3 regions of the Pantoea sp. KPR_PJ genome follow, and region 3 is predicted to be linked to each of the others. Evidence: predicted binding sites of a transcription regulator. Region 3 holds the regulator's gene; each other region holds the start of a gene.

Region 1 (10,079 bases), on a different contig from region 3:
CGCCTTCCGCTGCCTGAATTTACTGGCAACGGCGAATCGTCCGCAGGGCATCCGCGAAATGGGACGCGAGCTTGAACTGGATTCCGCAAAGGTCACGCGACTCATGCAGACGCTGCTGGCGCTCGACATGGTACAACGTCACGCCAGCCGCAAATACAGTCTGGGTATCGGCATTCACCGCCTGTCCGCTCACGCCATTCATAACTCTGCCTTTTACAATGCGGTGATGGATCTGCTGGAAGAGAGCGGCGATCGCGCTATCTCCATTGTCATCGGCGTACTGAGTGGAAAAAACGTGGTCTATTTAATCCACACCCGTGGTGGAAACAGTATTGCCCGTGCCATTGGCAATTATGAATCCTACCCCGTACATGATTCAGTGATTGGCATTAAATTGCTGTCAGCGATGAGCGATGAAGAGATCATCAGCCAGATTGGCATTCATGACTATCAACTGCTGAAAAAGGATATTGATGAAGCGCGTCGGCATCAGGTATTTGCCAAAGATTTTGGATCGGGTGATTATCGGCTGGCCTGCAACATTCCCGGCATGCAGGCCGCGATTGCGTTATCCAATATCAGCAGTAAAAAAATAGACCGTGAAAGTTTGCGTCTGTACCTGACGGCGGCGGCGAAAAGAATCAGCGGCGAATCATTACCGATACTGTAGCAGTTGTCTGCAGCGCGCAGCGGTGTCGGCTACGCGCTGGCCGGGCAGATAGAGCGCAGAACCTAACCCGACGCTGTCATAAAAGCGCAAAAACGCACCAGCATTGTCCAGCTCTATGCCGCCTACAGCCGAAAAATGGACGGGCCGGGAGAGGGGGCCTTTAATCAGCTGCGGATAGTTTGGCGGCAGTGCACAGGCGGGAAATATTTTCATGACATCGACTCCCAGCGCCGCGGCCGTGAAGATGTCGCCAGGCGTAAAAACCCCCGCGCAGATGAACAGCCGGTGTTGTTTTGCCTGTGCAATCACCTGCGGGTTCAGGTTGGGGGTAAGGATAAAATCGGCATCGGCATCGAAGCAGCGCTGCACCTGCTCTGCGGTAGTGACTGTCCCTACACCAAGCTGGACTTCATGGCCAAAATGCTGACGAACCTGATGCAGGCTGGTTTCCCAGCCGGGTGAATTCGTGGTGATCTCAACGCGGTTAATGCCGTGCTCTTGTAAGCAGGCAATATGCGACACCGCGTCTTCGGGTGTTATTCCACGCAGAATGGCGATAATTTGCTGACTATTCACCATAGCGAAAGACCTCATTCAGTCCGGTAACGATCGCGCGTTCAGCGGAGAGCAATTCATAGCGGCAGTGCAGTATCTCGCAGGCCTGCTGGTAATGCGGCAGCAGTGTATCACTGCCAATAAAGCAAACCGTTTGATCGCCGCCGGGGTGCGCGCGCGTAATTTCATATCCTGTCAGCAGGCCAGAAAGCCACGAAGCGGCATCCTCCTTTTCCATCGCCCCCAGAATGTAGCGCCCCCGACAGCGAAAGAGTTCCGTCACCAGCTCGGTCTCTTCACGCATCACCCTTTGCGCAGTCTCAACGCCGGCCTGAAAGGCCGCCAGCGAGAAAGATTGCGCCGGTAAGCCTTTGCCCACCACGGAACAGGTCAGCAGCAGATGATAAAGCTCGCCGGTCATCAGGGTGTGTAAGCCTGTGACCTGCTGCGCCAGGCGATCCACCCTGAGCCACTTACTGTGGGTGCCGACGGCCGCAAAGGTGTTGGCAGTAGAATGCACCAACGCACCAGCCAGCTGTATCTCTTCACCCCGACAGATCTCATTAACCTGGCTGTCGCAAATACCGGGACGTAAGGTCAGCGGGTTTGGCAGGATACCCGGCAACGGCATGCCTTTACCAAGCAGCTGCGAAAAGCTGAGCGGCATTGCAAGATAGCCTGCATCAGCGATACCGAGATTGCTGCCAATCATGCCGCAGAGCAGCACCGGCAACTGTTCGTCGTACGCTTCATCAAGCCTTCGCAACTGCTGCTGTAAAATCCCAGGCAGCTCGGCGCGCTGGCAGCTGCCGACGCCGCAGCTTGCCAGCACCGATTTAATGACAACGCCGTCGCGCACGCTGAGCGCGCGAAAGTTGCTGGTGCCCCAGTCCACCGCAATGTAGTTCATGAGCGCTCCTTCAGCACGGTCAGCGGCAGAAACTGAGTCAGTTCCCTTAGCTCGTGACGCGTGATCTCATCCAGGCTTTTCGCCGGTTCACGCACGTAATCCGTGGTAAAAATTCCTGCCCAGTGCAGCACGGTTTTATGAATGGCGACACCGATCCCCGGCTGCACGCCGTAGCGCAGGAAAGGAAGATAGCGATAAAACAGCCCCTGGGCCTGCTGGCGATCCTCCTGCCATGCCGACAGAATCGCATTAATGACTTCCGGAAATTCGCAGGCGGGCATGGTGCCCGTCACGCCCCGGCATAACTCTTCAAACAGGAACCCGGCATTCAAGCCGCCAAACAGGCCCACGCTATCGCCCAGCGCCTGTTTTAACGCGGTGATTTTCAGCGTACTCGGCGGCTGTTCCACTTTAATGTATCGGATGGCTGGAAAGTCCTGGCACAGCCGCACCAGCGTCGGCACGGGAATCGTCACGCCGGTCATCAATGGTGCATCCTGAATCATGATGTCGATCGAGCAGGCCTGGCAGATGTCGCGCCAGTAGTGATAGATCTCCTCCGGCCCCGGTTTGACCACCGATGGTGGATTGACCATCGCCACCGTCGCACCCCAGCGATGTACACGATTGATGTCGTCAATGGCAACGGCGGAGGACGCACCGCCAGCCGCCGCCACCAGCGGCAGGTCACCAACCTGCTTTTTAACGCAGTAAAACAGCGCCTGCTTTTCTTCCTGAGTCAGCGCATAACCTTCGGAAGCATTACCAAACAGTGCCAGACCATCAATACCCTGTTGCAGCAGAAACCGAACCAGACGCTCAATCGACGTCAGGTCTAGCTGGCCCCGCTCATCAAATGCGGTGGCAAGGATCGGGACATTGCCTTTTAACATGCGGCCTCCGTCATCACGTCGCGCACGCGATCTTCATTGATTTCGATACCTAATCCTGCTCCCTGCGGCAGATGATAGGCACCACGTTCGCATCTCAGTGGTTGCTCCAGCAGCTGACTGGCAATGGCAAAAACCGGCGGCTGATATTCGAGCATGAACAGGTTGGGGATGGCGGCGGCGACGTGAATCGAGGCGGCAATGCAGGGGCCTAAGCCCACGCTTAAATGCGGAGCAACGCGCAAATTCCAGGTTTCAGCCAGCGAAGCGATGCGCATCAGTTCACTGATACCGGTTCGGCCCACGTCGGGTTGCAGAATATCTGCCGCACGCTGTTCAATGATGGCTTTGAACTGATAGCGCGAGCGCTCGGTTTCGCCCAGCGCAATGCTAATTGCGCTTTTGGCGCGCAGTTCACGATGGCCAACAATATCTTCTGGCAGCAGCGGGGATTCAAGAAAACCGACCCCCAGCGCGTGAAGTTGCGCCGCCAGGTCGGTGGCCTCCGCCACGCTGTAATTCCAGTGGGCATCAATAAAAATTTGCGCCTCATCGCCGATCGTTTCGCGAATTGCACGGATATTGTCGATGTCTTCGCGCACGCCATAGCCCAGCGCCAGCTTCACGGCATGAAAGCCTTTCTCCTGCCACTGCCTGGCAAGGCAGCAGCGGCTCTCAATGTCGGGCTCAGGCAAACCCGAGACATAGCAAGGAATGGCATCGCGAAATGCGCCACCGAGCAGTTGATGAACGGGGAGGCCGAGAATTTTGCCTTTGAGATCCCATAGCGCAATGTCCACGCCAGCAATGGCATCGAGGTGGTAGCCGCCGGTGTGGCCGCGATCGCGCATCGAGTCATACATTCTGGCGTTCAGAACGCCGCTGGAGAACGGTGATTCACCGATTAACAGGGGCGCAAACAGCTGATTGATCAGTTCAGCAATCACCTGCGGCACCACGGGGGCCAGCGCTTCTCCCCAACCCACGTGACCTTCGCTGCTGGTGATTTTCACCAGGCAGGTTTCCATCTTGCGCGAATAGACACAGCGGTATTCAGGACGGTAGTAATAGTCGGGGGCGTTTTCGTCTGCCTCACCCCCGAGATAAACCTGTTCAGGCGCGATTTTGAGGGGGAAACACTCGACACGTGTAATCTGCATATCGGCTCCAGTTTGCGTTAGTCCAGCACTTTTCCAGCGGTTTCTTTGGCACACCACACCGCGATAAACGAGATCAGCGCGGTGATCATCACGTACCAGGCTGGCGAGAGAGGATCGCCCGTTAAGCGAATCAGACCCGCTGACGCCAGCGGCGTGACGCCGCCAAACACCGCCACAGTAAGGTTGTAGGACATGGCGATGCCGCCATAGCGGATCGCAGTAGGGAAGAGTTCAACCATGGCGGCACCACAGCCGCCATTGAAGAGCGCGACAAACACACCCAGCATGCTCATCGCCGCAATGGAACTGCCCACCGATCCCTGGGTCATCAACAGCATGGCGGGATAGGTCAGCAGGATGAAGCCAGCGCAGCCCAGCAGCATCAGTGGCCGCCGTCCCCATCGGTCTGACAGATACCCGGTGACGGGCATACTGATGGCGACGCTCAGCAGTCCCAGCGTGGTAATCAGATAGGAATCGGTGCGGCTGTAGTGCAGATGTGTCGATAAATAGCCGGGCATAAAGGATTGCAGAACCCAGCTGCTGACCGCTTTGACCACCACGAAGCCGATGCAAAACAGCAGCGCAGACAGCGACGTTTTCAGGGCGGTGCGCAGCGGTGACTTTTCGATTTTTCCGGTGGCTTTCAGCCGGTGAAACGCCGCTGAATCCTCCATGTTGCGGCGCATATAGAGTCCTCCGAGCCCGAGCGGTGCCGCCAGCAGGAAGGGAATGCGCCAGCCCCACTCATTCATTGCGGTTTCTCCCAGCCAGTAGGTCAACGTCAGCACCAGCCCTGAGCCGCAGACAAAAGCCATAAAGCTAAAATTTTCACTCCAGCAGGTGAGCGTGGCGCGACGATGGGGTGCCGCGCTCTCTGCCAGATAGGTAATGACGCCAGAGCTTTCACCGCCTGCCGCAAAGCCTTGCACCAGGCGCGTCAGTACCAGCAATACCGGTGCGACGATCCCGACCTGATGCCAGGTCGGCAGAATGCCCATCACGAAGGTGGAAATCGAGGTGATGACGATCACTGTCACCAGCACTTTTCGCCGCCCCAGCCGATCGCCCATTGAGCCGAAAAAGAAGCCGCCAAGCGGCCGCATTAAAAAGCCAGAGCCAAACACGGCAAAGGATTTCAACAGAGCGGTAGCCGGATCGGAACTGACAAAAAAGTTGCCGGCGATGATCGCCGCCAGGGTGCCATATAAGCCAAAATCAAACCATTCGATGAAATGCCCTATGCCGGCTGCCATCATGATTTTGGCGGTAGGCGCTGGTGGGCTTGTTGCCTTTATCGCTCTGTACTCACCGCTGTAGTGACGGGTTGAATTCTCCATACGACCTCCAGAGGGTAAATGTCGCGTCGCAGGGAGACGCGTGATGTTCTGAAGGTCAGCGTATGAAGTTTAACGAGGTGTTGTGTCGGCAAGGCGAGATTGCGTGAAGTGAATCAAAGAACAAATCGGAAAAACGCTTCACATAGTGAAGCAGGCAAGGGACAACCTAAACGTTGCGCTTGTCACGCCTGAAAGTTCCTTTATGACGCGGCGCTGAACGCCAGGTAACGCAGTCAGACGGGGTGCTTACCTGCCAGCAATGCAGTGAATCCGTGACAGGTACAAATCAGGCGGTCAGGCAGCGTCACCAGAGATACTCTGTCATCCGGTTGTGGCAGTATGCCCGTGCCGAACTCGTGCTCGGCCATCAGACGCATCTCAAGGGCTATCCATGCGGGCGTAAACGCCGCCATGCGGGTTTCAAAGGCCCCGGGATGATCGCCTCTGCCGAGGACAGCGCAGCTTCCTTCTGAGTGCTGGATTTGTCCATGAAGAAAAGACACTGAAAATCATAACGCTACTCATGTTTTCTTATGGTGTGCTCTACGGCACTTGGTATCAGTGAACATCACAATTTAGCCTGTTTGTACTGGACTGCGACTTCCCCTCGAGGTAAAGATGAAAGGGCGCTGTGCTCAACCACCTGTTAAAATCAATCTTATAATTTAAAAAGTTATCGAAAGCGGCATAAAAAAATCCACGCATTTGCGTGGATTTCAGGGGCATAAGATTCAGTCAAACCTTATGAGGTGAACAAAACTATTAGACGTTGAACAAAAAGTTCATCACGTCGCCATCTTTCACGACGTACTCTTTGCCTTCTGAACGCATCTTGCCCGCTTCCTTCGCGCCTTGCTCACCCTTATAGGCAACAAAGTCTTCAAACGCGATAGTTTGTGCGCGAATAAAGCCTTTCTCGAAGTCGGTATGGATTTTACCGGCCGCTTGTGGGGCTGTCGCACCCACCGGAATGGTCCAGGCGCGCACTTCTTTCACGCCAGCAGTGAAATAGGTTTGCAGGTTCAGCAGTGCGTAACCGGCGCGGATCACGCGGTTCAGGCCCGGCTCTTCCAGGCCCAGTTCAGCCATAAACTCTTCACGCTCTTCATCATCCAGCTCGGCGATATCCGATTCTACCGCCGCGCAGACCGGCACAACGACCGATCCTTCCGCCTCTGCAATTGCCCGTACCTGATCAAGATAAGGGTTGTTTTCGAAACCATCTTCATTAACGTTAGCAATGTACATGGTCGGTTTCAGCGTCAGGAAGCTCAGGTAGCGAATAGCGGCTTTTTCATCCGCATCCAGCTTCAGCGCGCGCAGCATACCGGCGTTTTCCAGATGCGGCAGGCATTTCTCCAGGGCTGCCAGCTCAGCTTTAGCGTCTTTATCGCCACCTTTGGCTTTCTTCTGCACGCGCTGGATAGCGCGCTCACAGGTTTCCAGGTCGGAAAGCGCCAGCTCGGTGTTGATGACGTCGATATCTTCCGCCGGGTTCACTTTGCCCGCAACGTGAATGATGTTTTCATTCTCGAAACAGCGCACCACGTGGCCGATCGCTTCGGTTTCACGAATATTGGTCAGGAACTGGTTGCCCAGACCTTCACCTTTTGATGCGCCTTTTACCAGACCCGCGATATCAACGAACTCCATGGTGGTCGGCACCAGACGCTGCGGCTTGACGATCTCCGCCAGCTGATCAAGGCGCGGATCCGGCATCGGCACCACGCCGGTATTGGGCTCAATGGTGCAGAAGGGGAAGTTAGCCGCTTCGATGCCCGCTTTCGTCAGCGCGTTGAACAGGGTGGATTTACCGACGTTCGGCAGGCCCACGATACCGCATTTGAATCCCATGGTTGGTTACCCTTCTAACTTGAGGTGCAATGCCTGTTACAGACATTGCTGGAAACGAAAAAAAGTTGGCGCATTATACACACAAATGGCGCAGGCAGGGCGTTTAGCTTGCCTTGAACGCATGTAGTCGGTTCATCGCCTTCAGGCGATCTTCCTTTAACCATACTTCGGTACAGCGCGCCGCTTCATCAATCGCGTCATCGATCAGCTTCTGCTCGCTGGCTGGCGGCTTACCGAGCACGAATCCGGTTACCTTGTTGCGATCGCCGGGATGCCCGATGCCAATGCGCAGACGGTGAAAGTTATTGTTGTTGCCCAGCTTGCTGATAATGTCTTTCAGGCCATTATGTCCGCCATGCCCGCCGCCCTGTTTGAACTTTGCAACGCCGGGCGGCAGATCCATCTCATCGTGCGCCACCAGAATCTCTTCAGGCGTGATGCGGAAAAAGGTCGCCATCGCTGCCACGGCCTTACCGCTCAGGTTCATAAAGGTGGTTGGCACCAGCAAACGCACATCCTCGCCCGCCAGGCTGATACGCGCGGTGTAGCCAAAAAACTTTGCCTCTTCCTTGAGCGACTGATTATGACGCTCCGCCAGCAAATCGAGATACCAGGCACCCGCGTTGTGGCGCGTAGCGGCATACTCCGCGCCGGGATTTGCCAGGCCCACAATCAGTTTAATGCTGCTCACGATGATTATCCTGCTCAGGTTTTGAAAAGGCGTTAGTGTACTTCGCAGCAGGAAAGAGAACAAACCCTGGCGTTAACATAAAGTCACCCAGCGTGATTAATGATTTTGTTATTTAAATCAGATTGCTGCGAGTAAAGTTACGTCAGCCTTTATGGTGGTTATGTGATCCTGAACGCAAATTAAAACCGGGTCATTGCCTAAACTTATGGCCAGTTAACATTATGTGCGGTTTGATTGACTTGCTCATAGGGATAGAGGTGATTTATGAAACATCAACACTGTCGTAAAGCAGGTAATGCACTGATGATCGTAGGTATGATCGTCATGATAACCGGCATTGGCTTCTCGGTTATCAATCAGCTTCCCAGTATTACGCTGCCATCGCTGATGGCGCAGGGCGCCATTCTGGGTATTTTTATTGGCGCCTTACTCTGGCTCGCCGGCGCACGCATCAGCGGGCGGGAAAAAATCGAGGATCGTTACTACTGGCATCGCCATTACGATGAGCGCTGCCGCAAAACGCCTCATCACTGAGCTGACGCAACTAACGTCAGAGACTGCTCAGTTCGGTTACGACCGCTGGCTTTGGCGCGATATAACGCCTCATCAGCCAGCGCCAGCAGTCCTTCCATACTCTGCGTCGCCGCGCTGGAGGTTGCAAAACCAATGCTGACCGAATAGGCGATATTGTTCGGCAGCGAGGCCAGCGTCGCGACGCGAATTTTTTCACAAATCTCATGCGCATCGCGCGCATCACCAGGCAGAATTGCCGCAAATTCTTCGCCACCCAGCCGGGCAAATAAGCCATGCTGTGGCAGCCTTGGCGTTACTACCGCACAAAAATCCTGTAATACCCGGTCGCCCTGCAGATGGCCAAAGCGGTCATTGATGCTTTTAAAGTGATCCAGATCGAACAGTACTGCCGTATAGGGCTGCTGCTGACGCAGGCAGCGGGCGATCAGCTTGTCGGCCTGGCTAAACAGGGCACGGCGATTCCAGGCGCTGGTCAGGGGATCGTGCAGCGAAGCCTGCTGGTGCCAAATCTGCGTTCGTTCGTTAACCATCGCCATGATGGTAAAGGTGAGGCCGATAACAAACAAAATCGACTCCAGGATGACCCAGACTGAGAAGTCAGAGCCGCCAATTGCGCCGCGCAGCGGTGTGGCGACGGCATTATCAAGAAAGATGCGCGCTATATGAAACAGCAGGTGGATCCAGAGCAGCAGCTGGGCGGGCCAGAAGGTCACTGCAAGCGAAGCACGTGCCCGCCACAGCAGCCGGATCAGCGCTGCGGTGTAAAGGATGCAGAGGATGCAGATGACCAGTACGCGCTTCGGCATTGACTGGTAGAAGGCTGGAAAACAGCAGAGCAACGCCCAGACGAGGGCTCCGGGCAGCCAGGCGAAGCCTGTCGGACGCAGGCTGAAAGTACGAAAGGCATTGAGTAGCGCGCCATAGGCCAGCAGCATCACGCAGTTACCGACCGCCACGGGTAAAAAGACCAGGCCGCTGCTGCGCAAGCTGCTGAGGAAAACTGCCGCCAGCGTGGCAATCAGCGCCAGCGTGGTGTAGCCCAGCACCGGGTCATACTGCGCACCTTTCCAGGCAAACAGCATAATAATGCTCAGGAAAACCAGCACATAAAGCTCGCAAACAAACAGGGTATAGATGTCGAGGTTCATTGTGATGTGCGTTCCCGCCTGTAAGAGGGCAGCAAAATAGCACTAAATGCTTACCAAAAGAAGCGTTGCGGTCAGGCTTTGTGTAAAAAGAGAATGCGGTTAAAAATAGAGCGCTTGCAGAAAACGCATTGAGGAAATATCGGGGGAAAAAGGGGGATTATTGCTTAACTGGCGCGACAGGAAAAAGAGGCCGGGCACCGGGCCCAGCCTCCAGAGAAAATTAATGCTCGAACATGGCCGAGATAGACTCTTCGTTGCTGATACGGCGGATAGCTTCAGCCAGCATGCCGGACAGCGTCAGGGTACGCACGTTCGGCAGTGACTTCA
Region 2 (10,079 bases), on a different contig from region 3:
CATCCCTATCCCGAACGCGCCCGCGCGCAGCGCCGCCGCTTTAATCTGCCCGCCTGGCCAACCACTACGATTGGTTCTTTTCCACAAACCACGGATATTCGCGCACTGCGTCTTGACTTCAAAAAAGGCAACATTGATAGCGGCCGCTACCGTACCGGCATTGCAGAACATATCAAACAGGCGATTGTTGAGCAGGAGCGTCTTGGCCTGGATGTGCTGGTGCACGGTGAAGCGGAGCGCAACGACATGGTGGAATATTTCGGTGAAAATCTCGACGGCTTCGTTTTTACCCAGAACGGCTGGGTACAGAGCTATGGCTCACGCTGCGTTAAGCCGCCGATCATTACGGGTGATATCAGCCGGCCAAAGCCCATTACCGTAGAGTGGGCAACCTATGCCCAGTCGCTGACCAGCAAACCGGTAAAAGGCATGCTGACCGGGCCGATAACCCTCCTCTGCTGGTCCTTTCCGCGCGAAGATCTGGCGCGCGAAACCATTGCAAAGCAAATTGCACTGGCACTGCGTGATGAAGTGGCGGATCTGGAAGCAGCCGGGATAGGTATTATCCAGATTGATGAACCTGCGCTGCGCGAAGGTTTGCCGCTGCATCAGTCCGACTGGGCAGCATACCTGAAGTGGGCGGTGGACGCTTTTCGCCTGAGTGCCGCGGTGGTAAAAGATGATACTCAAATCCATACCCACATGTGCTACTGCGAGTTTAATGACATTATGGAGGCTATCGCCGCGCTGGATGCGGATGTCATCACCATCGAGACGTCGCGTTCCGACAGTGATCTGCTTGCGTCGTTTAAGGCGTTTACCTACCCCAATGAGATTGGTCCCGGCGTGTATGACATTCATTCACCTAACGTGCCAGGCGTAGAGTCGATAGAGAATCTGCTGCGTAAAGCGGCGCAGAGCATTCCGCAAGCGCGTCTGTGGGTGAACCCGGACTGCGGGCTGAAGACGCGTGGCTGGACGGAAACCCGCCAGGCGCTGGCAAATATGGTAGAGGCGGCGAAGAGACTGCGGAGTGAGACAATCGGGTAGGCAGGCTGCTGGGGCGCGCGGACGCGCCCCGTTTTCATGGCGGTTTATTCCACGCCAAACTGCCTGAACCAAACCAGCATACGCGCCCAGCCATCCTGCGCCGACTCCGCGTGATAGCTCGGACGGTAGTCGGCATTAAAGGCGTGGCCAGCATCCGGATAAACCACAATTTCTGCTTTGGCGTTAGCGGCATGCAGTGCCTGACGCATCTGCTCAACGCTTTCCAGCGGAATGCTTTCATCCTGGCCACCGTAAAGGCCCAGCACCGGTGCGCCCAAATCAACCGCGATATCAATCGGATGCTTCTGCTGCTTCATGGTTTTTTCGCCGATCAGGCGGCCATACCAGGCCACTGCCGCACGTAGCTGGGGGTTATGCGCAGCGTAAAGCCAGCTAATGCGGCCTCCCCAGCAGAAGCCGGTAATCCCCATACGACGAATATCACCGCCGTTGCGTGCCGCCCAGTTAGCCGCGTGATCGAGATCGGAGAGCACCTGACTGTCTGGTACTTTGCTGACCAGCTCCTTAAACAGCGTCGGGATATCGTGATAATCACTGGGATCGCCTTCGCGGAAGTAAAGCTCAGGCGCGATGGCCAGATAGCCTTCCAGCGCCAGTCTGCGACAGATATCGCGAATATGCTCGTGTACGCCAAAGATTTCCTGAACCACCAGCACCACCGGCAGCGGACCGCTGGCCTCTTTCGGTTTTGCATACCAGGCAGGCATATTTTCGCCCTGACTGGGAACGGAGGTTTCACCCGTATGAATGGCCGGGCTGTCAGTATGGATAGTGGTCGAAGCGGTGGGCTGTACTGCGGGTGCAAAGCCGCCCGACGAGGATTTTTGTGCCATATTGTCTTCGGTTTTCATTCTTATCTCCGTGCTGGCAGTAGCGCAATCACGTAACTATAGCCTGGCCAGCTCGCGTCTGGGCCATGGACCGGGAAGAGAGTAGGGAGCAAGCAAACACACTCTTCTCTTTAACATTGCTGCAAACCCGGACCCACACAGCTTGTAGCAATGGGACGATGAATGGATTGGTTATGTGATTTAGATCTCATTGTGTTATTGACTAAATGTAACATTCATTTTTTTAGGTGATTGTTGTCACATAAATTTGCGCTACGCTCGCGTAGAGTGGCGCGCTTCACTTCCCTCTTCAGGAGTTTGCTATGTCTGACGTTTTCCACCTTGGCCTCACCAAAGCCGATTTGCAAGGCGCAACCCTGGCTATCGTTCCCGGCGATCCAGAGCGTGTAAAGAAAATTGCCGGACTGATGGAGGATGCCCAGCCGCTGGCGTCGCATCGTGAATTTACCTCCTGGCTGGCGAAGCTGGATGGCAAACCCGTAGTGGTCTGCTCGACCGGCATCGGTGGGCCTTCAACCTCCATCGCGGTAGAGGAGCTGGCGCAGCTTGGCGTACGCACCTTCCTGCGCGTCGGCACCACGGGCGCCATTCAGCCGCACATAAACGTTGGCGACGTGCTGGTCACGACCGGCGCAGTGCGTCTTGACGGAGCCAGCCAGCATTTTGCGCCGCTTGAATTCCCGGCAGTAGCAGACTTTGCCTGCACGACGGCGCTGGTCGCTGCGGCAGAAGCGAGCGGGTCGGTAACCCATATTGGCGTGACCGCCTCTTCAGACACCTTCTATCCCGGCCAGGAGCGTTATGACACTTTCTCCGGCCGCGTGGTGAGCCGCTTTCAGGGATCGATGAAAGAGTGGCAGCAGATGGGCGTGCTTAACTATGAGATGGAGTCTGCGACGCTGCTGACCATGTGTGCCAGTCAGGGGCTACGCGCAGGAATGGTGGCGGGCGTGATTGTTAACCGCACCCAGAAAGAGATCCCGGATGCACAGACCATGAAGCAGACCGAAAGCGATGCGGTGAAAATTGTGGTCGAAGCGGCGCGCCGTTTGCTATAACGCTTTTCAGGCAGCGTGCGCGCTGCCTCTGCTCTTTACAGCAAAAGCGAGGATCGCCAGATGCGTCAGAAACCGGCTTTATCCATCAATTCCGCCGCGATGCAGGCGCGTCTGAATGAGACCGCCGCGCGCTTCCGCCAGCATATGGCGCAGCAGGATTACGCTGCCGCCGCAAAGTGTTGTGAGGAGGTGTTGCGCGCGATGCCGAATCAAATGCAGGTGCTGAGCGACTACGCGCTCTGCCTGATGCGCCTGGGTCACTACAGTAAGTCTTACAGGGTTTATCAAAAGATCTATCAGGCACCGCCTGCGGTGCGCGCCACCGCATCGGAGACCTGGCTGGATGGTCTGGCGGAGCTGTGCGGCTGGATGGGTAAACAGGATGAGCTGGCGAAATATGGCCTGGAAGCGTTAAATCATTCGGATGCCCGCTTTCGCGCAGGGCCGCGCGACGCTTTTCCCTGCGAACAGCCCGCGCCGATCGATCTCAGCAGGCCAGAGCAGAACATCATTGCTTTTAGCCTGTATGGGGGCCATCCACGCTACTGCGAAACCCTGCTCAAGAACGTCGAAGTGGCACCAACGCTCTATCCTGGCTGGACCTGCCGCATCTATCTTGACGGGAGCGTGCCGCAGCATGTGTGGCAACGACTTAACCAGCCGCATGTTCAGCTGGTCGATATGTCACAGGAAAAAGTGATTCTCCCTACGCTGTGGCGCTTTCTGGTGATGGACGATCCTCGCGTCAAACGCTTCATTATTCGCGATGCCGATTCGCTCCTGTCAGAGCGTGAGGCCGCGGCGGTCGACGCGTGGCTTGATTCACCCTACTGGTTCCACCATATGCGCGATTACTTCTCCCATACCGAGCTGTTGCTGGCGGGAATGTGGGGCGGTTGCAACGGCGTCTTCAGCAATATGGCGCAGTCGATGCGCGACTTTATTGCCCGCTACAGCGGTAACCCGCGCTTTACCGATCAATATTTCCTGAAGGTTGCGCTCTGGCCGACGGTGCGTGAGAGCCTGCTGAGCCACGACGAGATTTTTCATTTTCATCAGGCGCAGCCATGGCCGCCACATGCGCCGGTGCGCTGGCAAACGGCGCGTTTCCATGTGGGCAGCAATGCCGGTTTTGCCAGCATGGCGGGTAAGGCAACGGTAAAAGAGGGCGAGGTGCAGCCCGTTGAGCTCACCTGGGGCGGCAACGCGTTTGTCTATTCCGCACTCGTAACGGGCGACGAGTGGACGATGTCGATGCCGTTTTTCCTGACTGACGCCTGGAAAGCGGGGGAGTTAACGGTGAAAGCGCTGTAACGCTGCGCGTGCGCCGAAAATAGTCTGGACATTCATACAGGCCGACTTTACCTTTTCCCGAGCAACGCGCGTCGCGAGGGAAATATGGATCAGCAGATTGTTATCAGCGCCTGTCTGGCGCTCGCCGGATTGGGTATTGGCTGGATTCTGGCGCAGCTGCGCGCCAGCTATCAGGCGGCCAGCTTTACCACCGAGCGTCGTTTGCAGCAGGAGGCGCAGCAGCGTCAGCAGCAGGAGCTGGAACAGCTTCAGCGACTGTTGCAGCAGCGCGAACAGGAGTTACGTCAGCTACATGGCTCGCTAAGCGGCGCGCAGGAGCGGCTGCAACAGCTGGATTACTGGCGCAGTGAGTGCGAACAGCTCAACCGTGAGTTACGCAATCAGCTGGACGTTAACAGCGCGCAGGAAGCGGAGCTGCGCGAAGTCACTATCCGCCTTGAAGAGACGCGCTTCGCCGCTGAAGAGAAGCAGCGTTTACTGACCAACAGCGAACAGCGCCTCAGCGCGCAGTTTGAAAATCTCGCTAACCGTATATTCGAAAACAGCGGCCGCCGCGTCGATGAACAGAATCGCCAGAGTCTGAACAGCCTGATTAGTCCGCTACGCGAGCAGCTGGACGGCTTTCGCCGACAGGTGCATGAGAGTTTCGGTCAGGAGGCGCGCGAGCGGCACACGCTGGCGCATGAGATACGTCAGCTGCAGCAGCTGAATGCACAGATGGCGCAGGAGGCGATTAACCTGACCAAAGCGCTCAAAGGCGATAACAAAATTCAGGGCAACTGGGGCGAAGTGGTGCTGAGCCGCGTGCTGGAGGCGTCTGGTCTGCGTGAAGGCCACGAATATCAGACGCAGGTCAGCCTGCAGTCGGAGCAGCAGGGCAGAATGCAGCCGGATGTCATTGTGCGTCTGCCGCAGGGCAAAGATGTCGTGGTCGATGCCAAGATGACGCTGGTGGCCTATGAGCGCTATTTTAACGCCGAAGATGACATCACGCGGGAGCAGGCGTTACAGGAGCACGTTGCCGCCGTTCGTAGCCATATTCGCCTGCTAGGGCGAAAAGACTATCAGCAGCTGGCCGGTCTGCGCTCGCTGGATTATGTGCTGATGTTTATCCCGGTAGAGCCGGCTTTTTTGCTGGCTATCGACCGTCAGCCCGAGCTGATCAGCGAGGCGCTACAGCAAAATATTATGCTGGTGAGCCCAACCACGCTGCTGGTGGCGCTGCGAACCATCAATAATCTCTGGCGCTATGAGCATCAGAGCCGCAATGCGCAGCAGATCGCTGAACGCGCGGCGCGTCTGTACGACAAAATGCGGCTCTTCGTCGATGACATGAGCGGAATCGGCCATAATCTGGATAAGGCGCATCACAGCTACCGTGAGGCGATGAAAAAACTGGCAGAAGGGCGTGGCAACCTGATTGCGCAGAGTGAAGCGTTTAAATCCCTGGGCGTTGAAGTTAAACGTTCGATTAATCCCCAGTTAGTTGAGCAGGCGATGCCGGAAAAGGCATGGGACGAAGAGCCGGAGCCAGATGAGGTATCGAATCCGGTGGATGCGCGTGTGAGGCGGCTCCATGAATAAGCGGGTCGTCGCGTGCCTGACTACCCTGACTCTGATACACTTCGGGAAGTATTGTTTGTGGAACAGGTAAAACCGATGGCAGATGAATCACAGCAGGAAACTACCCATTTTGGCTTTCAGACGGTCGCCAAAAGCGAAAAAGCTGACAAAGTTGCGGACGTGTTTCATTCCGTAGCGGCGAAATATGACCTGATGAACGATCTGATGTCCTTTGGCATCCATCGCATCTGGAAGCGTTTTACCATTGACAGCAGCGGCGTGCGTCGTGGACAGCGCGTGCTCGATTTGGCAGGCGGTACAGGCGATTTGACGGCGAAGTTCTCTCGTCTGGTTGGCGAGAACGGTCAGGTGGTGCTGGCGGATATCAACAGTTCCATGCTGAAGATGGGCCGCGACAAGCTGCGCAACCTCGGCGTGGTCGGCAACGTCAGCTACGTGCAGGCTAACGCGGAAGCGCTGCCCTTCCCGGATAACCATTTCGACTGCATCACCATCTCGTTTGGCCTGCGTAACGTGACCGACAAAGAGAAAGCGCTTGCCTCGATGTTCCGCGTGCTTAAGCCGGGCGGACGCCTGCTGGTGCTGGAGTTTTCTAAGCCGGTTCTTGACCCGCTCAGCAAGGCCTATGATGCCTACTCGTTCCATATTCTGCCTCGCGTTGGGCAGCTGGTCGCGCAGGATGCCGAAAGCTATCGCTATCTGGCCGAGTCGATTCGTATGCATCCCGATCAGGAGACCCTGAAGGCGATGATGAACGACGCGGGCTTTGAGAATACCAGCTACTACAACATGACCGGCGGCATTGTCGCGCTGCATCGTGGATTTAAGTTTTAACCGGATATGGTAATGCGCTTAACGCCCCTGATTACTGCCGGTCTTGAGACCGCGCTAAACCGTGTGCTCTATCGCGATCGCAGCCTGAAAGCCGCACGCCAGCGTCTGGCAGGGCAGGTTCTCACGCTGCGCCTCGATGAGCTTTCCCATCCGCTGGTGCTGGTGTTTAGCGAGCACCAGCTCGACGTCCTGAGCGACTGGCAGGACAGCAGTGACTGCACCGTGATCACACAGCTGAAAACCCTGCCAAAGCTGCGCGATCGCCAGCAGCTCACCAGCCTGATCCGCAGCGGTGAGCTACAGGTTGAAGGCGATCTGCAGGTGGTGCAGCGCTTTTCCGCACTGATCGATCTGGCGGAGCTGGATCCGGCTGAGTATCTCGCCCCCTGGATTGGCGACATCGCCGCGCAGGGTGTCAGCCAGGCGGCGCAGCGTGTGCTACAGCGTGTTCGCAGTGAAGTCGTACGTCGTCAGGATTATCTGGGGCAGGCATTAACCGAAGAGTGGCGCGTCGCGCCCGGCGCGCTGGAGCTGGCGTGGTTTTCTGAGGAGGTAGACGCGATGGAACGTTCGCTTGATGCGCTGAATGCGCGTTTAGCGCAGCTGGAGGCGAAATGACGTTTGGAGAAATTCGCCGTTTATATTTCATCATCAAGGTTTTTTTAACCTACGGTCTTGATGAACTGATTCCCCGCATGCGCCTTACCCTTCCGCTGCGCCTCTGGCGTCGCGGTATTTTCTGGATCCCTAATCGCCACAAAGACGAAGAGATCGGCGTTCGTATGCGTCTGGCAATGGAGCAGCTGGGGCCAGTGTGGATTAAGTTTGGTCAGATGCTTTCAACGCGTCGCGATCTCTTTCCCCCTCTTATCGCCGATCAGCTGGCTATCCTGCAGGATCGCGTCGCGCCTTTTGATGGTCTTAAAGCCAAAGAGCAGATTGAAAAGTCTATCGGCGGTCCGGTGGATACCTGGTTTGATGATTTTGATATCAAGCCGCTGGCGTCAGCATCGATCGCTCAGGTGCATACCGCTACGCTGAAAGCCACCGGCAAGAAAGTGGTGATCAAGGTGATCCGCCCCGATATCCTGCCGGTGATCAAGGCGGACATGAAGCTGATCTACCGCCTGGCGCGCTGGGTGCCGCGCTTGCTGCCGGATGGTCGTCGTCTGCGTCCGATGGAAGTGGTGCGCGATTATGAAAAAACCCTGATTGACGAACTGAACCTGCTGCGTGAAGCAGCTAACGCCATTCAGCTGCGCCGCAACTTCGAAGAGAGCCGCATGCTTTATGTGCCAGAAGTTTATTCTGATTACTGTAGCGAAACCATGCTGGTCATGGAGCGCATTTACGGCATTCCTATCTCAGATGTCGCGATGCTGGAGCAGCACGGTGTCAATATGAAGCTGCTGGCCGAGCGCGGCGTGCAGGTCTTCTTCACGCAGGTGTTCCGCGACAGTTTCTTCCACGCCGATATGCATCCCGGCAACATCTTTGTCAGCTACGACCATCCGGAAGATCCGCAATATATCGGCATTGACTGTGGCATTGTGGGCTCGCTGAACAAAGAAGATAAGCGTTACCTGGCAGAGAACTTTATCGCTTTCTTTAACCGCGACTACCGCAAAGTTGCGGAACTGCACGTTGACTCAGGCTGGGTACCGCCAGATACCAACGTTGAAGATTTTGAGTTCGCCATTCGCACCGTCTGCGAACCTATCTTTGAGAAGCCGCTGGCAGAAATCTCGTTCGGTCATGTGCTGCTTAACCTGTTCAGCACCGCACGTCGTTTCAACATGGAAGTACAGCCGCAGCTGGTTCTGCTGCAAAAAACCTTACTCTATATTGAGGGGATTGGCCGCCAGCTCTACCCGCAGCTCGACCTGTGGAAAACGGCGAAGCCGTTCCTGGAAGAGTGGATTAAAGACCAGATTGGTCTGCCTGCTCTTTTGCGCGCTGTGAAAGACAAAGCGCCTTTCTGGGCAGAAAAGCTGCCGGAGTTGCCGGAATTGTTTTACGAGAGTATGCGGCACCATAAGCTTTTGCAGCATAGCGTGAATAAGCTGACTACCGATATGCAGGATCAGCGGACGCGTCAGCACAAATCGCGTTACCTGTTTGGCGTCGGTGCGACCCTGCTGTTAAGCGGCACGGCCGTATTGTTGAGTCGCCCGGACTGGGATTTCTTTCCGGCTCTGTTAATGGCGGCAGGCATCGTCACCTGGTTAATCGGCTGGCGCAAGACAAACTAATTGTCAGCCACGCCTGAATCGCGGTAATGTCGCAGCCTTAAGCCCGGCGTCATCAGGGCTTTTGGCTGACATTACTCTTCTCACTATCTCGCAACATCAGAGGCACTATCTCATGGGCGGTATCAGTATCTGGCAATTATTAATTATTGCCGTCATCGTTGTTCTCCTGTTTGGCACCAATAAGTTAAAAAACCTGGGTTCAGATCTCGGTTCCTCCATCAAGGGCTTTAAAAAAGCCATGAGCGACGACGACGAGAAAAAAAGCCAGCCAAATCAGCAGGACGCTGATTTCAATGCCAAAACGCTGGCGGATAAACAGCAAACTTCGACTAACAAAGAAGACGTTAAAAACGACAAGCAGGTGTAAACCGTGTTCGACATTGGTTTTAGTGAACTGGTACTGGTGTTCGTGATTGGCCTGATCGTACTGGGTCCACAGCGGCTGCCGGTTGCGGTTAAGACAGTAGTCGGCTGGATCCGGGCAATACGCTCGCTGGCTGCCAACGTACAGCACGAACTGGCGCAGGAACTCAAGCTCCAGGAACTACAGGACAGCCTGAAGAAGGTGGAAGAGGCCAGTCGCGGGACGATGTCGCCCGAGCTGAAAGAGTCAATGGAAGAGCTGCGTAAAACCGCCGATTCCATGAAGCGGTCGGTTCAGCAAAGCATTGACATCGAAAAAGCTGAAGATGAAGCCAATACCATCCATGCGCCACAGCAGCGCGCGGCTGAATCTGTAACGCCAGCGACGGCTGAAACCCAGGCCAGTGCGCCTGCGCAAGCGCCCGATATGGCCGCCGGGCGTGCCGCCACGACTAAATCCAATGTGAACCAGGAAGCGCCGGTTATTAAGCCTGAACCGGCCGCTTCGCGTAGCCCGGCAACCTCCTCTTCAAGTGATGAACGATAACCATGGCCGTTGAAGATACCCAACCGCTTATCAGCCATCTGATTGAGCTGCGTAAGCGTCTGCTTTACTGCATTGCCGCCGTATTTGTGATTTTCATGGCGCTTATCTATTTCGCCAACGATATTTATCATCTGGTTGCATCACCGTTGATCAGCCAGCTGCCGACCGGCGCTAGCATGATCGCAACCGATGTCGCCTCACCGTT
Region 3 (10,079 bases):
GCGTGGAAGTAAAAACTGCGCGCCGTTCAGCGACAGCAGCTGCAGCGAATAGACCGCCGTAACGGTAAAGCCAATCATCGACCAGCCGTAATATTTGCGCGTGACCAGATAGCTGAGTAGCGTAACCACCAGCATAAACAGCAGCACCAGGGATTCCGGCACGGCAAAGCGTAGCGAGGCGGCGGCAATGACCAGCCCGGCAAAGGTGCCCAACGCCCGGTGCTGAATACGCACGCGGGTGGCGCTGTAGCCATTCTGACTGACAAACATAATGGTCATCAGGATCCAGTAAGGCTTGGGAATATCGAACAGCATCGCCAGCGCGCTGCCAAACATCAACATCACCGCAAAGCGTGCCGCCGTGCGCAGCGCTGAAGATTTAAAGGAGAGGTAGCTGCGCAGGGCGGGCAGCAGGGGCAGGCGGCGCTGGCGATCGCTCATCAGGTCACGCTGGTAGAGCGGTTTTTGCGTGCGCAGCACCCGGGCGATACGGCTGAAATGATAGAAGCAGAAATGCCCGACGGGATTATCGGGGTGCTGACGGGTGATCTTCTCCAGCGCGCCGAGCGGCTTTTCCATCTCAAAGCGACTCGGTAGCTGGTGATAGAGGATGGCATCGGCCAGCGCACGTAGCCGTGCTGAAATAATTTTGGCATTCCAGCGGATCACCGCTTCCGCATGGCTGCGCTCGACCAGCTTCTGAACCTCTTCTGGCTGATGCAGGCTGACAGAGATATGTTCCTGCAAATCGAGTGCTACCTGAAAAGCGCGCATGAGCCGTTTATGGCTGTTGTCGCGGCTGGCAGAGAGCATGTGCATCTGCTGGTAGCAGGTATTAATCAGATCAACCGCTTTCTGCTGGCGCGCGAGCAGCGGCGGCAGCGCTTTTTCGGGATCGGTGAGCTGGGTCAGCAGCGTATATTTCGCGTCGCAGTAATCCGCCAGCTCGCGATAGATCAGGCTCAGGGTTTCACGCATCGGCTGCTCTTTCCACAGCCAAAACCAGAACCAGTTGAACAGCCCGTACCAGAGCGTGCCACCAATGTAGAGCAGCGGTGGCACATAGACTGGCATACGCCCAATCAGGCTAAGGGTAAAGATAGCCGCGACCAGCGTGCCAGGGAGCAGACGACCGTGCAGCGGGCTGATTTCGCCAGTCACGCCCAGCAGCAGCGGCAAGGCAAAAAGCACGGCAGGCAGCGGGACGCCTTTTAGCGTCAGCAGCTGGATCAGAAAGCTGCCGAGCGCAAACAGCGAGCCGCCGACCACCAGGCGTTTGAAAAAGCGTTTATGCGGCGTGTCCAGGCCAGCCACGTTGCAGCAGGCGGGAACGAGAGAGAAGAGCAGGCCTTTTTGCAAATCGCCAAACAGCCAGCCAAGCGCCACAGGAATGCACAACACCAGCGTCTGCCGCAGCGCATAGTTAACTTCGGGGTGATAGATGATTCGACGCCACATCACTTCACTGAAAACAGTAGCGGCGTGACAGAAACATCACGCCGGGAGAGAGAGGAAATCAGCGGGTGCCGTACACGACAATGGTCTTGCCGTGGGCGGAAATCAGATTCTGGTCTTCCAACATTTTCAAAATGCGGCCCACGGTTTCGCGTGAGCAACCAACGATTTGGCCAATTTCCTGACGAGTAATTTTGATTTGCATGCCGTCGGGATGCGTCATGGCGTCTGGCTGTTTTGCCAGGTTGAGCAGGGTTTGTGCAATACGTCCGGTCACGTCGAGGAAAGCTAAATTGCCCACTTTTTCCGAGGTAACCTGCAGACGGCGCGCCATCTGCGAAGAGAGACGCATTAAAATATCCGGATTCACCTGAATAAGCTGACGGAATTTCTTGTAAGAAATTTCGGCCACTTCGCACGCGGTTTTTGCACGTACCCAGGCGCTGCGCTCCTGACCTTCTTCAAACAGGCCAAGCTCGCCAATAAAATCACCCTGATTCAGGTAAGAGAGGATCATCTCTTTACCTTCTTCATCTTTGATCAGTACCGCAACGGAACCTTTCACGATGTAGTAAAGCGTTTCAGCCTTCTCACCTTGATGAATCAGCGTACTTTTGGATGGATATTTGTGAATATGGCAATGGGACAGGAACCATTCGAGTGTAGGGTCTGTTTGCGGTTTGCCGAGAACCATTCGCTATTATCCTCTGTTGTAATCGTGCCCAAAATGCAGAGTCATATTCTCTGCCAGGCGATGAAAGCTTCAAGCGTTTCCCGAGAGGGAGATTATTCGGGGTTCCATTTTGCGCCAGGCGCTTGAGGTGTCCCGCCTTCGTCCTTAATAAGACGAAACTATTTTCAGCACTGTTTGTAGCACAGCTTTTGTCAGCTGTCTTCTGTTGTCTCGCTTCAGCAGAGGGGGGATTACTCTGGATTGCTGTTTGTCAGGTGAACGCGTACTCTGGCGGCAAACAGGCTATTCTCGAGGGAAAAACAATGCAGGCAAGAGTGAAGTGGATCGAAGGATTAACCTTTTTGGGTGAGTCCTCTTCAGGGCATCAGATCCTGATGGACGGTAACTCGGGCGATAAAGCGCCCAGCCCGATGGAAATGGTGCTGATGGCGACTGGCGGCTGTAGTGCCATCGATGTGGTTTCTATTTTGCAAAAGGGCCGCAACGATGTGGTGGAGTGCGAGGTAAAGCTGACCTCGGAACGCCGTGAAGAGGCACCGCGCCTGTTTACCCATATTAATCTTCATTTCGTGGTTACCGGCAAGGCGCTGAGCGACAAAGCCGTGGCGCGCGCGGTAGATCTGTCAGCGGAGAAGTACTGTTCGGTGGCGTTGATGCTGGGCAAAGGGGTCGACATTACCCACAGCTATGAGGTTGTGGCGCAGTAAGCCAAACCGCTGGTGCCGGTGACAAGGACAGCACGTCTTACTCAGCGCTGCCCTGCGTAATGACGCACCTTATCGCTGGGTGCGTCTGTCGCTTTTGCGTGGCCAGGCCGTCTGCTGCTTCCGTCGTCAGGCGATCTGCTTTCCTTCTATCAGCCGCTGCACCAGCGGTGCCATAATTAACTCCATCGCCAGCCCCATCTTGCCACCCGGCACCACCAGCGTATTCATATGCGAAATAAACGATCCCTGGAGCATCGCCAGCAGGTAGGGAAAGTCGATATTCTCCAGTCCGCGAAAGTGAATAACCACGAAGCTCTCATCCAGCGACGGGATCTCGCGCGCGGCGAAGGGGTTAGACGTATCGACGGTTGGCACGCGCTGGAAGTTGATGTGAGTACGCGAAAACTGCGGCGTAATGAAGTTGATGTAATCTTCCATTGAACGCACCACTGAGTCCATAACCGCTTCGCGTGAGTGGCCGCGCTCGCTGGTGTCGCGCACCAGCTTCTGGATCCACTCCAGGTTAACGATCGGCACCACGCCAACCAGCAGATCCACCTTTTCCGCCACGTTATGCTGCTGCGTCACCACACCGCCGTGCAGTCCTTCGTAAAACAGCACGTCGGTATTTTCCGGCAGCGGCTGCCAGGGCGTAAAGGTGCCGGGTACCTGGTTCCACGGCACCGCTTCATCATAGGTATGCAGATATTTGCGCGACTGGCCTTTGCCTGCGCTGCCGTAATCACTGAAGGTTTGCTCAAGCAGGCCAAAATCGTTGGCTTCCGGCCCAAAGTAGCTGATATGGCGACCTAAATCGCGTGCCTTGCGGATCGCCATATCCATTTCTGGTCGCGTAAAGCGATGGAAGCTGTCGCCTTCCAGTTCGGCGGCATGCAGGTTGAACTGCTGAAAAATTTTGCGAAACGCCAGGCTGGTGGTGGTGGTCCCGGCTCCGCTGGAGCCGGTCACCGCGATGATCGGGTGTCGTGCTGACATGTTGAAGCTTCCTGTAACGTCGGGCGATAGGCATTGTTAACATGAAAAGCGCGGTGGCGCATCAGCCACGAAATTCGCTGCGCGGCATGATATTGACGGTTTCGTGCAGTTCCGACCAGACCAGCACCGCGTCTCCACGTTCCAGCTGACGACGCACATCGTCGACCTTTTGCGCCAGGCTGCGCTCCTGCTCGCCGTAGTCGGTGCCTTCACGCAGCACAAAGGCTTCAATCAGGTTGTTGAGGGTTTCAGGGTCAATCTGTTGCCAGGGAATCATCATGAGCTAAGCCACTGTGTAAGCCACTGCGGCACGCGCTGTTCGAGCCACATCTGCGGTTGACGCAGTGTGCCACCGACAAAGCCAACGTGTCCGCCATGCGGCGTGAGTTGATAGGTGGTGCTGGCTGAGAGCTGATCCGACTGCGGGATCACCTCATCCGTCATAAAAGGATCGTCCTTCGCGTGCACAATCAGCAAGGGTTTACGTACGTTTTTGAGCAGCGGCAGGGCGCTGGCGCGACGATAATAATCCTGCGCATCAACAAAGCCGTGCGCGCGGGCAGTGATGGCATCGTCAAAGTCACGCAGGCGACGCAGTGCTCTGAGCTGCAGCAGGTCAACCGGCAGCGTCCCCGGCCAGGCACGTAGCTTGCGTTCGGCATTCTTTTTTAGCTGATCAAGCAGGTAGCGCTGGTAAAAACGGGAAAATCCCTGTTCGAGCTTCAGGCTGCACGGTTCCAGCAGCAGCGGCGCAGAAATAATGACGCCAGCGTCGAGCGGAGCGGCGTCACCCAGTCTTCCCAGCAGGCAGCCCAGCATGTTGCCGCCAAGCGATACGCCGACTGCAGCGGTCGGCACATCGCCCCAGCGCGTCTTCAGCCAGTGCAGAAAAAAAGCCGCATCTTCGGTTTCGCCAGAGTGATAGATGCGGTGCAGTCGGTTCGGTTCGCCGCCGCAGCCGCGAAAATGCATCACTACGCCGAGCCACCCCTGACGCTGACAGGCGTGCAACAGCCCGTGGGCGTAAGGGCTGTGAAAGTTGCCCTCCAGACCGTGAAACAGCACCACGCGCGGCTTGTGGCTCGCCTGCCGGGGATCTTCACTCCAGGCGAGATCGACAAAATCTCCGTCCGGCAGATCGAGCCGCTGCCAGTATGGGCGCAGTAAAATACGGCGACGCACCAGGCGTGGCAAAACCGTCTGCAGATGCGGATTGCGCAGGCTGCGCGGCGGCATAAAGCTGGCTGTCGCGTCGGGCGTAAAATTCATGTCACAAGCACTTGTCTGATCCATATCACACTGTTAGCTTCGTTAGGGTTGTAGTGAGTCTGGGATGAGGAGCACCCGCTAATGGAACTGAGCCTGTTTTTCTCTATGTTAGGTTTTCTCTGGGTCGCCGCCATCACGCCTGGCCCCAATAATATGTTACTCACTGCGTCCGGTGCCAATTTCGGCTTCTGGCGCACGCTGCCGTTAATGGTCGGCATCATGATTGGCATGCAGGTCATGCTGCTGATGGTGGCGTTTGGCGTGGGGGGGCTAATCCTGCTCTATCCCGCTCTGCACCTTATCCTCAAAATTGCCGGTAGCCTTTATCTGCTCTGGCTGGCGTGGAAAATTGCCACGGCCGCCTATGAAAAGCTGGAAACCGGCGACGCACCACCAAAACCAATGCCCTTCTGGCAAGGCGGCCTGCTACAGCTGATCAATCCGAAAGCCTGGCTGATGGCGCTCGGCGCCATCGCAAGCTTTAGCCTTGCGGGCAGCGCCTATCTGCATTCGGTAACGGCGATCAGCGCCGGCATGTTTCTGGTCAATCTGGTGGCCGGCGCAATCTGGATCGGGTTCGGCGCGCTGATTGGCCGTATTCTGCAGAGCCGCCGCGCCTGGACTATTTTCAATCTGGCAATGGGCCTGCTGACCGCTGCCTGCGTGCTGCTTATCTGGCGCTGAGCTAGCTGGAGGCGCGCTCAATGCGCTGCCATGCCAGAACTTCACGTACGACCGCCGAATCGGGACGACGAATACGCTGCAGCAGCAGTTGTACGCTGCGCGCGCCAAGCTGATACATCGGCTGCTCGATGGTGGTCAGCGGAGGATTCAGGCTGCGGGTAAAAGGTATGCCGTCAAAGCCCACAACCGCCACATCCTCCGGCACGCGCAGGCCCGCCTCCTGCGCCGCGTGCACCACGCCTAACGCCAGCACATCTGATACAGCCAGCACAGCATCCGGTGGCTCAGCCTGCTGCAACAGCTGGCGTAGCGCCTGACTTCCCGCTTCGCAGGAGATCTCATCGGCATAGGCCACGCCGTGCCACGACAGCGCCAGCTGTTCCAGCCCTTCGTAGTAGCCTGCTTCACGCTCGTGTGAATAAAGGTAGCGCATATCGCTGTTAACCAGCCCAATACGCCGGCGACCTTTGCCTGCCAGATAGCGTATGGTTTCTCGCGCCGCGCCGCGGTTGTCGATAGTGACAGAGGATGCCGCGATTGCGGGATCGTGCTCGGCACACTGCACCCAGGGCGCATCACCGATAATTCCGGCGATCTCCTTTAGCGTAGACGCGGCGTCCAGGCTGATGACGCCATCTACCACTTTGCCGGTGAGCAGGCCCAGATAGGCCGATTTACGCTGCAGTTGTGAGGCAGAGTTGCAGAGGAGAATGTGATAGCCCTGCGCTTCGGCCTCTGCTTCGATACCCTGCACGACGCGCGAGCAGAACGGGTTGGTGATGTCGGAAATCAGCACCAGCAGCATGTGGCTTTGCGCCGTACGCAGCTGACGCGCTAACAGGTTGGGCTGGTATTCGCTGGTTGAGATGGCCGCCAGCACCCGATCGCGCGTGTCGGCTTTTACGCCAGGATGATCGTTGAGTACACGGGATACCGTAGCTTTGGAGACGCCCGCCAACAGGGCGACCTTCTCAATAGACATATTGCCGCATACCTTTCTCGCAGGTTAAGAGTCAGCCCCTATCAATAGCACAGCGGCAATGTGAGCGCCTGACAATTTGTCTGAATTATTGCGGCTCGCTTTTCCCGAATTTTGCATCTTCTTTGCCGATCATGATCTAAGAACGTCTGTTTATTAAGAATAATTTTTAATTCCTTTATGAAATCATCGCCGCTGGCGACACTGCGCTCATCAACCATCCCGGCGGAGTACCCCCTCATGGCAGTGAAAAGATCGTTATCCATGCTGGCCGCAGCGCTGTCGCTGCTGGTGTTTCAGGCGCAGGCCGTGAATGTCACGGTGGCTTACCAGACCTCTGCGGAACCGGCAAAGGTGGCCCAGGCGGACGACACCTTTGCCAGAGAGAGTGGCGCGACCGTTGACTGGCGCAAATTTGACAGCGGTGCCGGTGTGTTGCGTGCGCTGGCCTCGGGTGATGTACAGATTGGCAACATCGGCTCCAGCCCGCTGGCGGTTGCCGCGACGCAACAGTTACCCATCGAAGCCTTCCTGCTGGCGTCGCAGCTCGGCAATTCCGAAGCGCTGGTGGTGAAGAAAGGGATCGACAGCCCGAAAGATTTAATCGGCAAGCGCATCGCCGTGCCGTTTATCTCCACCACACACTACAGCCTGCTGGCCGCGCTAAAGCACTGGGGCATCAAGCCGACGCAGGTGCAGCTTATCAATCTACAACCGCCCGCTATTATTGCGGCCTGGCAACGCGGTGATATTGACGGTGCCTATGTCTGGGCCCCTGCCGTTAACGAACTGGAGAAAGAAGGTAAAGTGCTGACGGACTCTTCACAGGTCGGTCAGTGGGGCTCGCCAACGCTTGACGTCTGGGTGGTGCGCAAAGATTTTGCCAGCGCGCATCCTGAAGTCGTGACCGCATTTGCCCGTAGCGCTATCGACGCGCAGCAAGCCTATCTCAACAACCCGGAGCGCTGGCTGCAGCAGCCGGATAATCTGAGCAAGCTGTCGCGCCTGAGTGGCGTACCGGAGGCGCAGGTGCCAGGCCTGGTAAAGGGCAATACCTATCTTACTGCGCAGCAGCAGGTGGAACAGTTGGGCAAGCCGGTTAACCAGGCGATCGTCGATACGGCGATATTCCTGAAAGAGCAGGGCAAAGTGCCGCAGGCGAAGGCTGATTACAGCAATTTTGTCACCAGCCGCTTTGTCGAGCCATTAGCGAAACAGTAAGGAGATCGCCATGCTGCGCATCGCTCATCTTAATGCGCGTTATGCCGGACGCCCTGCCTTGCAGGATATTAGTCTGCAACTCGATAAGGGTGAGCTGCTGGTGGTGCTGGGCCCGTCTGGCTGCGGCAAAACCACGCTGCTTAATCTGATTGCGGGGTTTTTGCCGGTGGAGTCTGGCAGCATTACGCTGGAGGGCAAACCCATCAGCGGACCGGGTGCAGAGCGTGGCGTCGTATTTCAGCATGAAGGGCTGCTGCCGTGGCGTAACGTGCTGGATAACGTTGCGTTTGGCCTTCAGCTGGCGGGCATAGCGCGCAGCGAACGTAACGCTATCGCCCGCCGCCTGCTTAAAAAGGTAGGGCTGGAAGGGGCAGAAAACCGGCCTGTCTGGCAGCTTTCAGGCGGCCAGCGCCAGCGCGTAGGCATCGCCCGCGCGCTGGCGGCCGATCCGCAGCTGCTGTTGCTTGATGAGCCTTTTGGCGCGCTGGATGCCTTTACGCGCGAGCAGATGCAAACGCTGCTGCTGACGCTATGGCGCGACAGCGGCAAGCAAATCTTGCTGATCACGCACGATATTGAAGAGGCGGTCTTTCTCGCCAGCGAACTGGTGCTGCTCTCGCCGGGACCGGGCCGCATTGTTGAACGCCTGAAACTTAACTTTGGCCAGCGCTTCGCCGCGGGCGAGCCCTGCCGCGCCATCAAATCCGATCCTGCCTTTATTGAAAAGCGTGAATATGTACTGAGCCAGGTATTTGAGCAGCGGGAGGCGTTTGTATGAGCGCGGTAATCAATGACAAAACCCCGGCGGGGCGACGCCGCGTGCGCTGGCCTTTTTCCCGGCAGTTTAGCCTGAGCCTGCTTAGCCTGGCGCTGCTGCTGCTAATCTGGTGGAGCGTCACGGCGCTGGGGCTGATTAGCCCGCTGTTTCTGCCTGCGCCGCAGCAGGTTTTGAGCAAACTGCTGCTGATCGCCAGCCCGCAGGGGTTTATGGATGCCACGCTCTGGCAGCATCTGGCGGCCAGCCTGACGCGTATGCTGATTGCGCTGTTCGCGGCGGCGGCGATCGGTATCCCGACAGGGATCGCCATGGGGCTGAGTAAAACGGCGCGCGGCCTGCTCGATCCGCTGATTGAACTCTATCGCCCGGTGCCGCCACTCGCCTACCTGCCGCTGATGGTGATTTGGTTTGGCATCGGTGAAACCTCAAAAATCCTTCTGATTTATCTGGCTATCTTTGCGCCGGTGACGCTGTCAACGCTGGCAGGCGTGCGAAATACGCAGCAGGTGCGTGTTCGCGCTGCGCAGGCGCTGGGTGCCCGCCGCTGGCAGCTGCTGCGCTTTGTGATTCTGCCGGGGGCGCTGCCGGAGATCCTGACCGGTCTGCGGATCGGGCTGGGCGTTGGCTGGTCGACGCTGGTGGCGGCGGAGCTGATTGCAGCGACGCGCGGGCTCGGCTTTATGGTGCAGTCCGCCGGTGAATTCCTTGCCACCGATGTGGTGCTGGCAGGCATTGCGGTTATTGCGCTGATTGCGTTTACGTTAGAACTCGGGCTGCGCGCCCTGCAGCGTCGGCTGACGCCCTGGAACGGAGAACAACCATGAACGAAAAGCTGAATATCACGGCGCTTGGCCCTTACATTGGCGCGCAGGTCACCCATCTCGATTTAGCGCGGCCGCTGAGCGACAGCCAGTTTGAGCAGCTTTACCATGCGCTGCTGCGCCATCAGGTGCTGTTTTTGCGTGACCAGGTGATTACGCCCCACCAGCAGCGTGCGCTGGCGGCACGCTTCGGCGATCTCCATATTCATCCGGTTTATCCGCACGCCGAAGGCGTTGACGAGATTATCGTGCTGGATACCCATCAGGATAACCCGCCAGACAACGATAACTGGCACACTGATGTCACCTTTATTGATACACCACCCGCAATAGCCATGCTGGCCTCAAAGCTGCTGCCCGCTTCGGGTGGCGATACGCTCTGGACGAGCGGCATTGCCGCGTATGACACGCTGTCGGCTCCGATCAAAACCCTGCTGGAAGGGCTGCACGCCGAACACGACTTTAAGAAATCCTT

Evidence for each region. The regulator CRP, encoded in region 3, controls carbon source genes, mostly activating them, when cyclic AMP is high. The targets are predictions, from matches to a motif close to ATGTGANNNNNNTCACAT.
Region 1: pth (aminoacyl-tRNA hydrolase) is a predicted target of CRP. The motif match lies at 8,231-8,248, and genes of this name have one in related genera.
Region 2: udp (uridine phosphorylase) is a predicted target of CRP. The motif match lies at 2,096-2,113, and genes of this name have one in related genera.

Annotation. Positions count from the first base shown of each region.
Region 1 is NZ_JABMIK010000001.1:838,735-848,813, forward strand. It holds gene HP564_RS03985 (helix-turn-helix domain-containing protein) at 1-670, shown strand, start outside; gene HP564_RS03990 (bifunctional 4-hydroxy-2-oxoglutarate aldolase/2-dehydro-3-deoxy-phosphogluconate aldolase) at 656-1,249, opposite strand; gene HP564_RS03995 (2-dehydro-3-deoxygalactonokinase) at 1,239-2,135, opposite strand; gene HP564_RS04000 (dihydrodipicolinate synthase family protein) at 2,132-3,028, opposite strand; gene HP564_RS04005 (mandelate racemase/muconate lactonizing enzyme family protein) at 3,022-4,185, opposite strand; gene HP564_RS04010 (MFS transporter) at 4,203-5,444, opposite strand; gene HP564_RS04015 (hypothetical protein) at 5,759-6,028, opposite strand; gene ychF (redox-regulated ATPase YchF) at 6,288-7,379, opposite strand; gene pth (aminoacyl-tRNA hydrolase) at 7,483-8,070, opposite strand; gene ychH (stress-induced protein YchH) at 8,335-8,604, shown strand; gene HP564_RS04035 (GGDEF domain-containing protein) at 8,598-9,752, opposite strand; gene prs (ribose-phosphate diphosphokinase) at 9,973-10,079, opposite strand, start outside.
Region 2 is NZ_JABMIK010000008.1:203,146-213,224, forward strand. It holds gene metE (5-methyltetrahydropteroyltriglutamate--homocysteine S-methyltransferase) at 1-1,050, shown strand, start outside; gene HP564_RS16770 (dienelactone hydrolase family protein) at 1,095-1,922, opposite strand; gene udp (uridine phosphorylase) at 2,225-2,980, shown strand; gene HP564_RS16780 (tetratricopeptide repeat protein) at 3,041-4,294, shown strand; gene rmuC (DNA recombination protein RmuC) at 4,379-5,878, shown strand; gene ubiE (bifunctional demethylmenaquinone methyltransferase/2-methoxy-6-polyprenyl-1,4-benzoquinol methylase UbiE) at 5,954-6,712, shown strand; gene HP564_RS16795 (SCP2 domain-containing protein) at 6,725-7,330, shown strand; gene ubiB (ubiquinone biosynthesis regulatory protein kinase UbiB) at 7,327-8,964, shown strand; gene tatA (Sec-independent protein translocase subunit TatA) at 9,077-9,331, shown strand; gene tatB (Sec-independent protein translocase protein TatB) at 9,335-9,874, shown strand; gene tatC (Sec-independent protein translocase subunit TatC) at 9,877-10,079, shown strand, end outside.
Region 3 is NZ_JABMIK010000007.1:209,655-219,733, forward strand. It holds gene HP564_RS15705 (YccS/YhfK family putative transporter) at 1-1,458, opposite strand, end outside; gene crp (cAMP-activated global transcriptional regulator CRP) at 1,517-2,149, opposite strand; gene HP564_RS15715 (OsmC family protein) at 2,452-2,856, shown strand; gene HP564_RS15720 (phosphoribulokinase) at 2,983-3,852, opposite strand; gene HP564_RS15725 (YheU family protein) at 3,914-4,132, opposite strand; gene HP564_RS15730 (hydrolase) at 4,129-5,145, opposite strand; gene HP564_RS15735 (LysE family translocator) at 5,203-5,805, shown strand; gene HP564_RS15740 (LacI family DNA-binding transcriptional regulator) at 5,807-6,787, opposite strand; gene tauA (taurine ABC transporter substrate-binding protein) at 7,025-8,005, shown strand; gene tauB (taurine ABC transporter ATP-binding subunit) at 8,016-8,783, shown strand; gene tauC (taurine ABC transporter permease TauC) at 8,780-9,607, shown strand; gene tauD (taurine dioxygenase) at 9,604-10,079, shown strand, end outside.